3 regions of the Colwellia sp. NW0002-52-1 genome follow, and region 2 is predicted to be linked to each of the others. Evidence: predicted binding sites of a transcription regulator. Region 2 holds the regulator's gene; each other region holds the start of a gene.
What was found. Region 2 encodes FliA, which starts transcription of late flagellar genes. Its sites were predicted from a motif close to CTAAAGNTNNNNNNNNNNNNGCCGATA; they were not measured.
Positions count from the first base shown of each region.

Region 1: a site for FliA is predicted at 2,357-2,383, ahead of AC27H3_RS02820 (DUF3530 family protein). Genes of this name have one in related genera too.
Region 3: a site for FliA is predicted at 2,504-2,530, ahead of AC27H3_RS13470 (DUF5610 domain-containing protein). Genes of this name have one in related genera too.

Region 1 covers NZ_BAAJLU010000002.1:27,432-32,267, forward strand. Annotated here, with positions in the region: gene rapA (RNA polymerase-associated protein RapA) at 1-1,559, shown strand, start outside; gene AC27H3_RS02815 (pseudouridine synthase) at 1,651-2,334, shown strand; gene AC27H3_RS02820 (DUF3530 family protein) at 2,448-3,506, shown strand; gene AC27H3_RS02825 (YacL family protein) at 3,537-3,917, opposite strand; gene AC27H3_RS02830 (substrate-binding periplasmic protein) at 4,354-4,836, shown strand, end outside.
Region 2 covers NZ_BAAJLU010000013.1:72,093-76,928, reverse strand. Annotated here, with positions in the region: gene AC27H3_RS13165 (chemotaxis protein CheA) at 1-460, opposite strand, end outside; gene AC27H3_RS13160 (protein phosphatase CheZ) at 474-1,217, opposite strand; gene cheY (chemotaxis response regulator CheY) at 1,248-1,631, opposite strand; gene AC27H3_RS13150 (RNA polymerase sigma factor FliA) at 1,694-2,410, opposite strand; gene AC27H3_RS13145 (MinD/ParA family protein) at 2,429-3,271, opposite strand; gene flhF (flagellar biosynthesis GTPase FlhF) at 3,348-4,836, opposite strand, start outside.
Region 3 covers NZ_BAAJLU010000014.1:30,414-35,249, reverse strand. Annotated here, with positions in the region: gene AC27H3_RS13485 (winged helix-turn-helix domain-containing protein) at 1-244, opposite strand, end outside; gene AC27H3_RS13480 (FG-GAP repeat domain-containing protein) at 402-1,778, shown strand; gene AC27H3_RS13475 (hypothetical protein) at 1,963-2,280, opposite strand; gene AC27H3_RS13470 (DUF5610 domain-containing protein) at 2,567-3,214, shown strand; gene AC27H3_RS13465 (GFA family protein) at 3,373-3,783, opposite strand; gene AC27H3_RS13460 (DUF1499 domain-containing protein) at 4,286-4,836, shown strand, end outside.

The sequences.
Region 1 (4,836 bases), on a different contig from region 2:
AGTTATTACTCTCGGGGACCGCTGAAGATTTAAAAGCGCAACCACAAGTAAAACTCATTTTTACCCCTGAAACGTTATTCAGCTTAGACAGCCATGAAGATTGGTATGATATTGACCCACGCGTTGACTACTTAATCGAGCTGTTACAATCGCTGAAAAAAGAAAAAGTGTTAGTTATTTGTGCCAATGCACAAACGGCTATCGACCTAGAATCAGCCTTGCGTGTTAAAGAAGGCATGCGTGCAGCAGTATTTCACGAAGGTTTAAGTATTTTTGAACGTGATCGCGCTGCCGCTTACTTTGCCCAAGATGAAGATAGCGCCCAAGTACTGCTATGTTCTGAAATTGGTAGCGAAGGCCGTAACTTTCAGTTTGCGCACCATTTAGTATTATTTGATTTACCGCGTAACCCTGACTTACTAGAGCAACGTATCGGCCGTTTAGACCGTATTGGACAAACTGAAACTATTCGAATTCATGTGCCTTATTTTGAAGACTCGGCACAAAGCTTACTGTTTAAATGGTACAAGCAATCTTTAAATGCCTTTGAGCATACCTGTATTACTGGCCATGCAGTATTTAATGCTTTCGGTGAAACCTTATTCGATTTAGCGTTGAGCGCGAGTTGGGACACCAAAGAAGCTGAAACTTTGATTGAACAAAGCCATGAAAAACACTTAACGATCAAACAAGATCTAGAATCAGGTCGAGATAAGTTACTTGAATTACATTCTTCTGGCCAAGGTAAAGCCCACGCTTTAGTGGAAAAAATTGAGCAATTAGATCAACAAATTCATTTACCACAATTTATGTTCCAGATATTAGATGTTTTTGGCATTCAACAAGATGATAAAGCTGATAATGCCATTGCTTTGCAACCTTCTGAGCATATGTTGTGTGCTAACTTCCCATGCTTACCTGAAGACGGTACAACCATAACCTTTAATCGCCAAACCGCATTAGCCGTTGAAAACTATCAGCTAATTACTTGGGACCACCCTATGGTTCGTGGCGCGATGGACTTGGTATTGTCTGACGAAACGGGTAATTCAAGTATTGGTTTGCTTAAGAACCCTGCGCTGCCAGCCGGGACATTCTTCTTAGAGTGTATTTTTACTCTAGAAGCTATTGCGCCAAGTAACTTACAACTCGGTCGTTACTTACCAACAACACCTATTCGTATATTGGTGGATAAAAATGGTAATAACCTTGCTGATAAAGTGAGCGAAGCTGTGTTAGATCAACAACTATCACCAGTGAAAAAGCAAGTAGCCTTACAACTAGTTAAAGCACTAAGAAGCCAAATAGCGCCATTAGTGGCTAAAGCTGAAACACATGCCGAACAACAAACGGCAACCATACAAGCAAAAGCACTTGCTGGAATGCAAGAAGCCATGGATGAAGAGCATCAAAGATTAACAGCACTTAAAGCAATAAACCCAAGCGTACGTCAGCAAGAAGTTGATTTTATTTTAATGCAAAAAAGTGCTTTAGCAGACTATATTGAAAAAGCTAAAATTCAATTTGAAGCGGTTCGTTTAATAGTAGTTAGCAACTAGTTTTTAGTTACTGAATAGAAAGCGCAACAATATAAAGGCTACACTTAGTGTAGCCTTTTGTTTAAGACACCTTCAAAAGGAACCCCACAAGATGGCTGCTAACCCTGACTTTATTTATCAACCCCCTATGAGCCCATATCTTGATATTATTTATCAAGATAACGATATTGTTGTGCTTAACAAGCCTAGCGGATTATTGACTGTACCGGGGCGTTTACCCGAGCATCAAGATTGTTTACAAAACAGAGTGCTAAAAGTGCTGCCAACAGCCACTGTAGTACATCGCTTAGACATGGCCACTTCGGGTATTATTTTACTGGCGTTAAACAAGCCAGCCCACGTTAATATAAGTCGTCAATTCGAGAAAAGGCTAACCCAAAAAAGTTATATTGCGCGCGTATTTGGAAAAGTTGAAAATTCACAGGGCTCTGTCGATCAACCTTTAATTTGTGATTGGCCCAATAGACCTAAACAGAAAGTTGACCATGAACAAGGCAAAGCAGCATTAACCCATTATCGAGTATTAAGTTACGATGCAAATAATGACAACCAAATAACCACACTGTTAGCGCTAACCCCCGTCACAGGTCGTTCTCATCAGTTAAGAGTGCATATGTTATGTTTAGGTCACCCCATTATTGGCGACCGACTTTATGCACATCCGCTAGCTTTAAATGCGAGTAGTCGCTTGCAATTACATGCTCAAATGCTACAAATAACGCATCCCGTAAGCGAGAAAACCTTAACTTTTACTAAAGACTGTCCCTTTGATTAATACTAAAAATTACGTTGAATAATTAAAGAAACTTTCGTTAGCGACGATATACACTTACAGGCTTATAATAAAGTTGCAGCACTGACCATTAACAGTTTGAGGAAAACTTTTTTATGCGTTTGAATATAATTCCCTTCGTTTTGTTCATATGCTTAGCTGTATATTCACTTCAGGTGAATATTGCTTACGCATTACCATTTCAGGCCAGCCAAGAATCACAAGAGCAACAAATAGAAAAAACGCTAAACGTGGATAGCAGCTCAACTGAAGCTACTGAAAGTAATACTAAAGCTGCTGAAAGTAATACTAAAGCTGCTGAAAGTAATACTAAAGCTGCTAATGCAGAAATATCACCAACAGACACCGATGCAACAAAAGAAAAAACACCTAAAGACGACCATCAACACCAAGTTGTTATCAACCCACCTGTAGATATTTTTCAACAGCAACAACAAGATATAAAACATTATTTAGCACAAGAAAAAATTAGCCCATTAGTTGTTGGTTCAAACAGTTATCTAACCGCAACTAATGAATACACCACGCCTGTTAACAAAGGTATTATGGTGCTAATTCCAGATTGGCAACAAAGCATAGCAACGCCCAATGCGCTTAATCAACTGCGTAAAAATATGCCATCAAAAGGTTGGACAACGATAACCTTACATCCGCCAAACAAACCTCAAGGTTATCCTTCGCAGGCATTAACAGCAGCAGAAAGACAAACGCAAGATACTGAAACACTTGCTAGTTACAGTAAAGATTTTGCTGAAATTATGCTCGCGACCATTGAACAAGCAAAAGGTTACCCTGGGGCAATTATTGTTATTGCAGAGGGTAGTAATAGCGCGGTATTGCTTGATATTTATCAACAAGGGTTAGTCGGCTCACCTGCAGCAATGGTTATGCTTAGCAGCTATATGCCAACACAACCAGCCAGTGAAAAACTCGCGCAGCAAATGGCTGATACAGATTACCCAATACTCGATTTAACCTTAAAGCGTGACCATTATTTAGTGCACGCTAACGCAACATTAAGAAAAGATTTGGCCAAAAAATCGATGAAAATATACTTTCGACAAAAGCAGCTGAATAATCAAATGATCGGTTATTATCCTAAGGGAAGCTTAACGAAAGAAATAATAAGCTGGCTCAGCTCCATGGGCTGGTAGTTTTTAGATGAAAGCATTTATTTTTTAATGTTACTTTTTCTCGACAAACTTGGCCCAGGAAAGCAGTAACTCTCGAAAATCTTCATGGCCGCAGGAAGCAGAGTCTTGTTGATCAAAATCGATATCTTCTTCAATCAAAGAGTCGGGTAAAATTTCTAACCCATCCATACTTGCATTGGTTTGAATTGTTACATCACCTCGATTAAAAACAACTGTATACTCGTTACCAGTAATGGTAATTTCAGTTTGCTTCTCTGCTTCAATATCAGCCATAGCAGACAGCAGTTGTTTAAGCTTTTCCGTATTAGTGCCAACCTCAACCTCTAACCAAGGACCAATAACTTCATGATCAAGCGAAAACTTAGCAATAGCACTACCTGTTAGTGGATCATCTATAAATTGATATTCCATACCTACCTCGTTCTGAAAATGTTTAGGGCGAATTTTGTTTTTTCGTCACTAACTAGAATTAAATGACGTAAAATGATGGTGTAATCTATTGATATTTAGTTAGATAGTTGTTTCGACAATCCTATAAACCTACTAATATTTTACAGAATAGCTTCTAATAATAACAAAGACATTGCTATAATCGTGATCACTGTTAATTGTAGCAAACACCCAGTTTTTAATACAAGATTATCAAGCGTAATAAAATGTACATGCTTTCTTTGATGTAATAAGGAGACGGTTTATCATAAATAATAACATTAACTTCACTCCCGTAATCATGCGCTTAGCTCAAAAATTACCATTAAAAATATTGGCTATTTTACATAGCTGCTTGTTATTTTTAATTATCTCAATAAAAGCCACATCACAGCCTTTACCAATAATAACAGTTGCTATGTATATTGAGCCGCCATTTTCCGATATCGTCGACGGCGTATTTGTTGGCGAGAATATTGATATTGCCAATTTATTAGCAAAAAAAATGGCAACAAAAACAAAGTTTATATATTGCCCACCTGCTCGCTGTTTTGCATTTTTACAAAATGGACAAGCAGATATGATGATTGCGATCCGTAAAACAGAAAACCGAGAAAAGTTCCTTCATTACCTTGAGCCGCCGATTAAAATTCAACACTTACCATTACAGTTTTATATTCGTTCTGATAGCAATATAGTGCTCGATAAATATCAAGATTTACTACCTTTAAAAGTAGGTGTATTAAGAGGCGCTTCATATTTTGATAAATTCGATCACGACACACAACTTACAAAAGTCCCGCTAATTAATTATCAGCAACTTGTTGATATGTTATTAAAAGGTCGTATTGATACCTTTCTTGAGCGTGAAGAAACCATAACGCCCTGGGTTGACCAAGAC
Region 2 (4,836 bases):
TTGAAGCCGTTGGTTCAGCTGGGGCTTCATTAGAAGCATCAACAAACGGCGCGGCTTGCTCATCTTGAGTTTCAGGTTGAGATAATCGGTGTAATTCGGTAATAAGAACAGGGTTTGGCTTTGATAACGCTTCTTTACTCTGCACTTGGGCAAATTGTTCATTAATGGTATCTAATGCTTGTAAGATCACATCCATTAATTCTGAAGTAACCGCTCGCTGTTGGTTTCTTAAGGTATCAAAAACATTTTCAGCACCATGGCAAGTTTCTACCAACTCAGTAAGTGATAAAAATCCGGCGCCGCCCTTTACCGTATGAAAGCCCCTAAAAATAGCGTTAAGTAGCTCGGCATTATTAGGATCATTTTCAAGCTCAACTAATTGCTCCGACAAGGTTTCAAGTATTTCTCCAGCTTCAATTAAAAAATCCTGAAGAATTTCCTCATCTTGTTCAAATGACATTTAATAACTCCTGTTAAAAACCTAAACTTGATAATAAATCATCAACGTCGTCTTGACCTGACACAACATCTTGGCGGTTTTCGCTGTTAATAATTGGGCCTTCAACTAAATTTTCACCTACTTTAGGAAGCTGGTCAGATTTATTTTTCTCTGATGACATACCAAAAGCGGTTAACATGTAAATTAAGCTTTCTTCAACCTCGCGTACCAAATCAATTACTTTTCGAATAACTTGGCCTGTAAGATCTTGAAAGTCTTGTGCCATTAAAACATCTGTCATTAAGCGATGAATTTTACTGCTTTCTTTTTCAGTTGTTTTCAATAATACATCAATATCTTGACATAAAGCTTTAAATTCAACGACATCAAGATCATTGTGCATTAATTTTTGCCACAGCGGATTAACCGTACTAATTTGCTTTTGAATACCATCAACTACCGGAAATATTGCTTCAACGGCGTCCATAGTTTTATTAGCAGCTTCTTCAGTATGACTAATAACAAAATTCAACCTTTCTTTAGCGTCAGGAATATCTGCTGTCGCTAAATCATTTAAACGTTCATCAATTTGAAAGTTATTCAAAGAGTCATGTAATTGGCGGGTTAACTTACCTATTTCTTCGAATAGTTCAGAATTAATTGGGCTTTGAATTTCTGCTATTAATTCATTCGCTTTAGCTTGTTGATCAGACTCAATGTATTCAACCAATAACTTTGCTTGCTCTAAAGAAATATGGACATTAGTTTTTGTACTCATAAAACAGCCTTGCCTAACAAAAATTGATAATTAACCAAGACGTTCGAATATTTTGTCAAGCTTGGTATTTAACGTTGCTGCCGTAAATGGTTTTACAATATAGCCGTTAACACCGGCTTGCGCCGCCATGATAATTTGTTCTTTCTTAGCTTCAGCTGTCACCATTAATACCGGTATGTGAGATAAGTTACTGTCTGCTCTTATGGCTTTAAGTAAATCAATACCTTGCATGCCAGGCATATTCCAGTCTGTAACAACAAACTCAAAGTTACCATCTTTAAGCATCGGCAGTGCTGTGTTGCCGTCGTCTGCTTCTGAAATATTGGTAAAACCTAAGTCACGTAACAAGTTTTTGATTATTCGTCTCATTGTTGAAAAATCATCAACAACAAGTACTTTCATATTTTTATCCAAGGCACCCTCCGGTGAGAACATTTAAATTTCTACGTTTCTATTATTATAGTTAACTATTCTACTTAACTTTGCCAAGATTGCATACGTGCTTTTAAGCGATGCATCGCCTGACTGTGTATTTGGCTAACCCGAGACTCACTCACGTCAAGAACTTGCCCTATTTCTCTAAGGTTAAGCTCTTCATCATAATACAATGACAGTACTAAAGCTTCTCGTTCGGGTAAAGAGGAAATACATTCAGCTAATGACTTTTTGAAAAAGCTCTGTTCAATATTAGCATACGGTTCATCTGGCTGCTGACTATGAGCAACTTCAATAACATCTTCACTCACACCTAAATCATCAATACCGAGTATTTTCCCTGCACTGACTTCGTTTAAAATTTGATGATATTCATTAATTGAAAGTTCTAATTTTTCAGCAACTTCATAGTCGCTCACATCGCGACCGTGCTCAGCTTCTAAGTTTTTTATTGCTTCACTGACCATACGGCTATTTTTATGCACTGAACGAGGCACCCAGTCACCGCGTCGGATCTCATCTAACATAGCACCACGAATGCGAATGCCAGCGAAAGTTTCAAAGCTGGCACCTTTGGTATTGTCAAAGTTGTTTGATGCTTCAAGTAGGCCTATCATGCCTGATTGGATAAGGTCATCAACAATTACACTAGCGGGTAATCGGGCAAGTAAATGATAAGCGATACGCTTTACAAGCACCGTGTGTTGTTCTAACAAAGCCGATTTATCAACACTATAAGTATGTAGTTTTCCCACTATAGCTCACTTTTTTGGTTGTTAGTGTTCTAGCAATTGCTCGATAAAAAACTCTAAATGTCCTGAAGCCTCTTTGGGCACTGGCCAGCTGATAATATTTTTGGCAAGAGATTTAAAGCCAATAGATGCAGGGGAGTCAGGATATGCTTCAACAATTGCTTGTTGTTTTCTCACTGATTTGCGAATATTTTCATCAAAGGGTACTACGGCAACAAGCTCTAAAGTTACATCTAAAAATCTATCGGTAACTTTTGAAAGCTTGGCAAATAAGTTTTGGCCTTCTTTGGCACTGCGCACCATATTCGCCACTACTTTGAATTTGAATAAGCCGTGATCGCGACTTAACAGCTTCATAAGTGCATAACAGTCTGTAATTGAAGTAGGTTCGTCACATACAACCAATAATACGTCTTGAGATGCTCGACAAAAACTCAAAACCATATCGGAGATACCAGCGGCTGTATCAACAATTAAAATATCAAATTTGGTTTGCATATCGCTAAAGGCACGTATTAGCCCAGCATGTTCAGCAGGCGTTAAATCTACCATAGATTGTGTGCCCGATGTCGCGGGAATTATATTGATACCACCTGGACCTTGGATAATAATATCGTCCAGTTCACATTCGCCAGATAATACGTGAGACAAGTTTCGTTGCACCCGTAAACCTAGCATAACGTCAACATTCGCTAAACCTAAATCAGCATCTAGCACGAGTACGCGCTTGCCTAGTTTAGCTAGGGAAATAGCAGTATTTAATGAGACATTGGTTTTGCCAACGCCACCTTTACCACCTGACACTGCTATGACTTTAATTTGTTGGGGATCTTGCATTTTTCTTAAGCCGCTCGCTTGATCTATCATCTAAGTAATTTCTCTATATAATACCAATTGACATAAATATTCAATCAGTATAATTGCTCTGCCAATTTAAAGGCGACTAAACTGCAACAGCTGTTACGGGTGTGCGCCAAGAAACAGCATTTGAGCTTTGAGACTTATTTGCCATTCTATCTGCAAGCGTAACTAATTTCTCAGCATTTGCAACCTTAATATCTTCTGGAACTCTTTGTCCATCAGTAAGATAGCCAATAGCTAATCCATTTTGTAGTGAGGTAGTGATAATTTCACCAGCACTAAGACTCTCATCTAATTTAGTGTAGATGCAACCGGCAAGAGGAATACGTTTAAAACGTTCAACATTTTCTTGCATAACACGTTGTTGTGTATTGGCTGCTAACACTAGGTAATTACGAATTCTAACACGCGCATTAGAAATTAAGGTAGTCAAATGCTCAGTCAATCGCATATCTCTTTGCCCCATACCCGCGGTATCTATTAGGATTAATTTCTTTTGCGAAAACTGTTGTAACAAGGTGTCTAGTTCATTGCCGTCATTAGCAAGTTTTACTTGGCAGCCAATAATGCGCCCGTAGGTGGCAAGTTGTTCAAATCCAGCAATGCGGTAACTGTCAGTTGAAATTAATACCACTTGATCAGCACCATGTGCTTGTGCAAAACGAGCCGCTAACTTTGCAATGGTTGTTGTTTTGCCAACACCAGTAGGACCGACAAGAGAAACTACGCCACCGCGCTGAATAATATCGTTATTCGTTGTGTTTAATTGTTCCGCTATAATATGTTTTGCTTGTTGCCATGCGTCTTTTTCTTCACTATTAGCAGGAATGTAACCCGCAATTTGATCTGCCACTTGTTCATTTAAACCCATCGCCATTAATTTGTTGACGAGTAACGCACGCATTGGATCTTTTTGTGCCATGTCTTGCCACATTAATCCAGACATTTGATGCTCTAATAACTGGCGAATAGACGACATTTCTTTTTGCATGTTTTCAAACTCACTGCCACTTATTTGACGTTCACTAGGAGCAGGCTTGTTTTCAAAATCATTATTTAAGTTTGCTGAATGATTAATACTAGCTTGTTGTTGATTAGGGAAGTCGTTGCTAGGCTCAAAAGCTGAGCTTTGCTCTAAACGAGAAGTAAAGTTTTTAAACTGTTGTTCAATATCTTGTTCGGCAACTTGTTCAGCAGCATTAGGTTTTACAGCTGAATGCGTGGTTACGTTAACGGCTGAATTTTCTATATTACTATTGAACGCACGTGTGGCCGGTGCTTTATCATAGCCATTTTGCTGAACTTGTCTGCTTAATAACGCAGCTAAACTGTCAACAGGTACATTTGAGGTTTGCTCCGCAGCTTGTGGGGCGCTGCTGATGGCGACAGTGTCTTCAGCTATATCAACCCGGCTCGCTGGTTGGCTATTATTGAATGCGTTTGGCTCTGGGCTTGCAGCGCTATTTTCTTGTTTCGACTCAACAGGTTTAATATTTTGGTTATAATCTACCGCAGCCATTAATTCGACACCTTCAGCAATCTTTTTATTTGACATAATTACTGCATCTACA
Region 3 (4,836 bases), on a different contig from region 2:
GAGCGGAGTCATTTAAAATTTTTCTTAATTCGAAAACGGCGCGAGTAATAACATCATTGCCAACAACAGTTTCTGACCATAATGACTGCGCGATAGTTTCTCGACTAACAACTTGCCCTTGATGCTTCACTAAAAAACATAAAACCTCCATGATCTTAGGTTCTACTTTGTAAACTTTGTCATTTAACTCTAGTTTATTGTGTGCTGGTTGTACCCAAAATTCTGATAGTTTAAAACTATCCATTTAATCATTTTCCTTGTTAATTTACTGTTTTTAAATAACAAATATATTCATCATAACTTCATAATGACAAAATCATTGTTCTGTAGCAACCGATTGTTTACAAAATACGCTGAAAATATGTATCAAGTTATTTTGGAACAAAAAGGAAAGTGGTTATATGAAATTTATAAAAAAAATAATCGGAAGTAGCATTGCTATCGCTGTTTTAAACAGTGCCAGTGCAAGAGCAGATGTTATTGATATTGAAATAATTGGGCAAGGAACCATACGCTCTGTTGAAGCAAGTATTGATTGTACAGAAAGTTGCAGTATAGATAATAAATCGCAAACCAATACCTTAGTTGCACAAGCTGACACTAATTGGAAGTTTAATGGCTGGAGTGGCCAACAATGTGACGCGGGTAATGGCGTTATAGTAAATCCTAGCCAATTGGGGTTAGTTGGCGCATCAGGCGGGGCGAAAACACTTGATAGTGCAGATATTAATGGCGATGGGTTTTCTGATTTAGCGATGATCAGCTTGTTTGATGGCAAGGTATCTACATTAACTAATGATGGAGCAGGTCGGTTTGCTAAAAAAGAAGTTGTTTCTAACTTAAATTATCCTTCAGCTTTAGCATTTTATGACTGGGATAACGATGGTGATCAAGATTTAGTTGTGACTGTTTTTGGCAGCCGAAAATTAAAGTTATACCTCAACGATGGCAACGGTGAGCTTACCTTTAGCGACGATATTGTTATTGGTAATATTAGACCTTACGCAATTGCCGTGCTTGACATTAATGACGATCAAGCGCCAGATTTAGTGGTTTCTTCGTTTTCAGCAGACACCACTGGGGACTTATTTGCGTTAGTAAGCAGTATAGGTGAAGCCAAGACTGAAGTTTATTTAAATAATAATAATACTTTTACACTAGATAAAACCCTTTCTAATAATGCAGCTATAACATTAGATGCATACCTTGATGCCGACTCTTCTTTAGTGGTTGCTGCTGCTGAAATTGTAGAAAAAAATATAGCGGTCTATCAAAACTCAGCTCGAACGGTTCTTGATGCTAGTGCATCGAGTTATGGTGTAGCGTTTGGCGATATTGATAACAATGGCACTATGGACCTATTAGCCGCTAACTACCGTCCTGCAAGCTTAGCTTTGTATATCGATCAAGGAAATCAAAACTATTCACCTGCGCAAATTATTGCTAATCCTGACGACGGAGTTACCGCCACGGCAATTGTAGATATAGATGCCGACGGCTATGCAGATATCGCGACGGGTGAGTTTAATGCTTTGCAGTTCTACTATTTTAAAACGCTTAGTTACTCAGACTGTATTGTCAACCAAGGCAGTAACATTTCTTTAACAGCAGAGTTTATTCAAGCAACTTCTTCTACGCCGGCACCGACACCTGCGCCTACACCTACGCAGCCAGAAGAAACTAAGAGCAGCTCTTCATCAGGGGGAGGTTCAATGTCATGGTTCTTGTTGCTAATTGTGGCGATTTCGTTAAATCAAAGATTAAGATTTACGCCGTAGTTCAATTGGTAAAAAACTGTGGTGCTTAAACGGTAGAAGTTAGAGGCTAGAAGTTAAAAGCGAAAAGTTAGCAGCTATAATGGCTAACTTTTCGCTCTACCACATTAATTTGATTAAGGGCCTCGATAGCTATATCTAGGCCTTTTTGTGTATAAACCTGACAAGTAATAATGAGAACTAATTTTTAATGAAGCACGCGTAATTGTTTGTCCCATTTACTAAATTGCCAATTCAAAATACTGCCATTTGCCTCACAACAGTCGCATTGCCAATGAATTAAGCTAGGAGCTTGGTAATTTGCTTCAATGCTTCCTTCACAATTAAGGTTTTCAGCTCGAGTAGCGCATTTTAAATCTATTTCTACTAATGGTTGTTCTATCTGCTCAGTAACTGCCAACACTATTTTACTAATGAAATTGAATACTGTTCTTGCTTGAGCAGTTAAGGCTAACTCGTTGCCATTTTCGTCAAGAAATTGTTTTAAATCTACTTTTAAGGTCAATTTTTAATGTCACATTCTAAAGTTGCTTTGTAATATAGGTATATTAATGTAAATAACTGATAGAAAGAACTGCATTATTACTGATGTTATATTTTTAAAGCGAAGCTTAAGGTGAAATACTGACATAGTTTAATGATACCGACACCACGGCTCATAAGCACTTAGCTGAAGTAAACTGCGTATAACTATTTTTGGTGATGTATAGAATATATACAGAATAAAACTTAAGTTATACTCCAATGTGCCGATACCGTAGACACGTTTTTGAAAATACGAGGTTATTTTTATGAGCTCTCCTATAAAGCCTAATGATACATACAGCCAAGAGGTTAGACCGTTAGCAAAAACCCCCGATAGTGCTGACAATAAAGCGGTTGATAAATCGCTATCAGAGCCTGCGCAAGATAAAAAAGTTACCGCATCGCCTGACTCAATTTCATTAAGTAGTAAAAAACAGCTCAACGCAGCCATTATAGAATCTTCACTAAAATACAGTACAAGCGTTGGTGATCAGCCGCTGGCATTAACATTAAAAGCAGCGTTACAAGGAATAAATGAAGCACTGCAAGCTTCAGGTATTGAAAACAAAGTTGAAGAGACCTACGAGTCAGGTGCTGATTTCAGCCCTGAAGCAACCGCTGAACGCATTGTTTCATTTAGCACCCAGTTTTTAGGCGCTTTTCGCGAACAAAATCCTGACATGAGTGAAGAAGAGTCACTAACCGCTTTTGTAGATATTATTAGCAGCGGTATTGACCAAGGCTTTGATGAAGCGAAAGAAGTTTTAGGCGGCTTAAAAGTATTAGAAGGTGAAGTGTCTGAAACTATTGATAAAACTTATGAACTCGTGCAATCAGGGATACAGGCTTTTGTTGATGCCTTAAAAGCTAAAGATGAGCAAGAAACTGAAACGAAAACTGAACTAGAAAGCTAAACTTTTAAACTAAACCTTCAAGGCAATGACAAGCTAAAAACAAGTTAAGAACAAGTAAAAAAAGCGATTAAAAGTTATTATATCGCTGCGCTAGCTTAACTAGCGCAGCGATAATCAAAGCGATACTTATTTACATATTGTCGTAGTTACAAAAAAAGCTATGTTGGGTATTCATCAAAGTTTTCTGCTTGTTTGCCATCTTCGAACCAACAAGGTCGCTCTGTCCAAAAAATATTGGCTGCTGGTCGTATGCCAGGGTCGCCATTAACATAACCCGCAGGCACAATTAAAAATGCACCATCTCTACTAATATAGGGCACTTGGGAGCCACATTCACTACAAAAACAATTACTAAATCGTTGCGCGTCAGGTAAATCAAAGCGTTTGATTAACGCTTGCCCTGAGTGCCACTGAATTTTTTCCGGTGTAGTAAACATTAACGCGGCAAATGCTGAGCCTGTTTTTTTCTGACACCTGTCACAGTAACATTGATAAAACTTATTAAAAGGTCCTTCAACTGTACTCGACACTTTTTTGCACAAACAACTTCCACTGATTTTTATTGTCATTATTTAATTTACTCTTTAATGTTAAAAACTTTCTTTACTTATCAACAGCGAGTAGATGCTAAAGCAATGGTTACGTAAGGCATATTCCTTAAGGCGTATAACTTAACTACCTTTGCAATTAATTTGGTAAAAAGCTTCGTATGATAATTTTTTAAAGTTAACCTAAAACATCATCTTAACTGATCTTTTATTCATCGTTATCTGTATGACTAAACAACTGTGTTTTTATCACACTATACCAAGGTGGTGTTTAAGGTAACAGTGAAAAGCATAGATCTTCAAACGAATAGATTTAAGCTTCAAAATATAATGATCAGCTGTTCTTTTGTTGCATGTATTCATAATATGAAACCAACAAATAACTTTTTATATCGTTGTTTAAGTGACAGAATACTGTTTGCAAGTAGCTAATACTCGCAGAGCGGTTATAGCGATTAGAATTAAAATTAACGCTATAGAAATAATATAATCTATAGCAATACAAAAAAAGACGAGAATATTTATGTTAATTAACACCATTACTAAAGCTTTAAAAGCTGTTGTTATTCCTTTGCTGTTGGGCTTTCCAATTGCTGTAATTGCTTATCGAATGGAATTATGGCCAATGGCAACGTCTTTTCAAATTATTAAATATACCGGCTATGCCAGTATTGCCGTATTAGTAATCGCGTTATTGCTTGGTCTATTTACCTTGTTCAAGAAACAATATCCGTTGGCAAAACGCTGTGCTGTTATCGCTATATTATCAGCAATACCGGCTATAGCTTTATCGATGCAGGCGGCGAAAGCAAAATCATTACCTTTTATCCATCAGGTAACTACAGATACGGTTAATTTACCTAAATTTGACGCTATTATTGCGCTTCGTGGTGACAACAGTAACCCATTAACTTATGACCAAGCGAAGCTTGCGCCGATGCAATTGGCTGCTTATCCAAAATTAAAACCGATTATCAGTGAATTAGATAAAGACCAAGCGTTTGCTAAGGCTGAAGACATTGCATTGAGCTTAGGTTGGGATGTTGTCGCGAAAAATGAACAGCGAGGACTTAT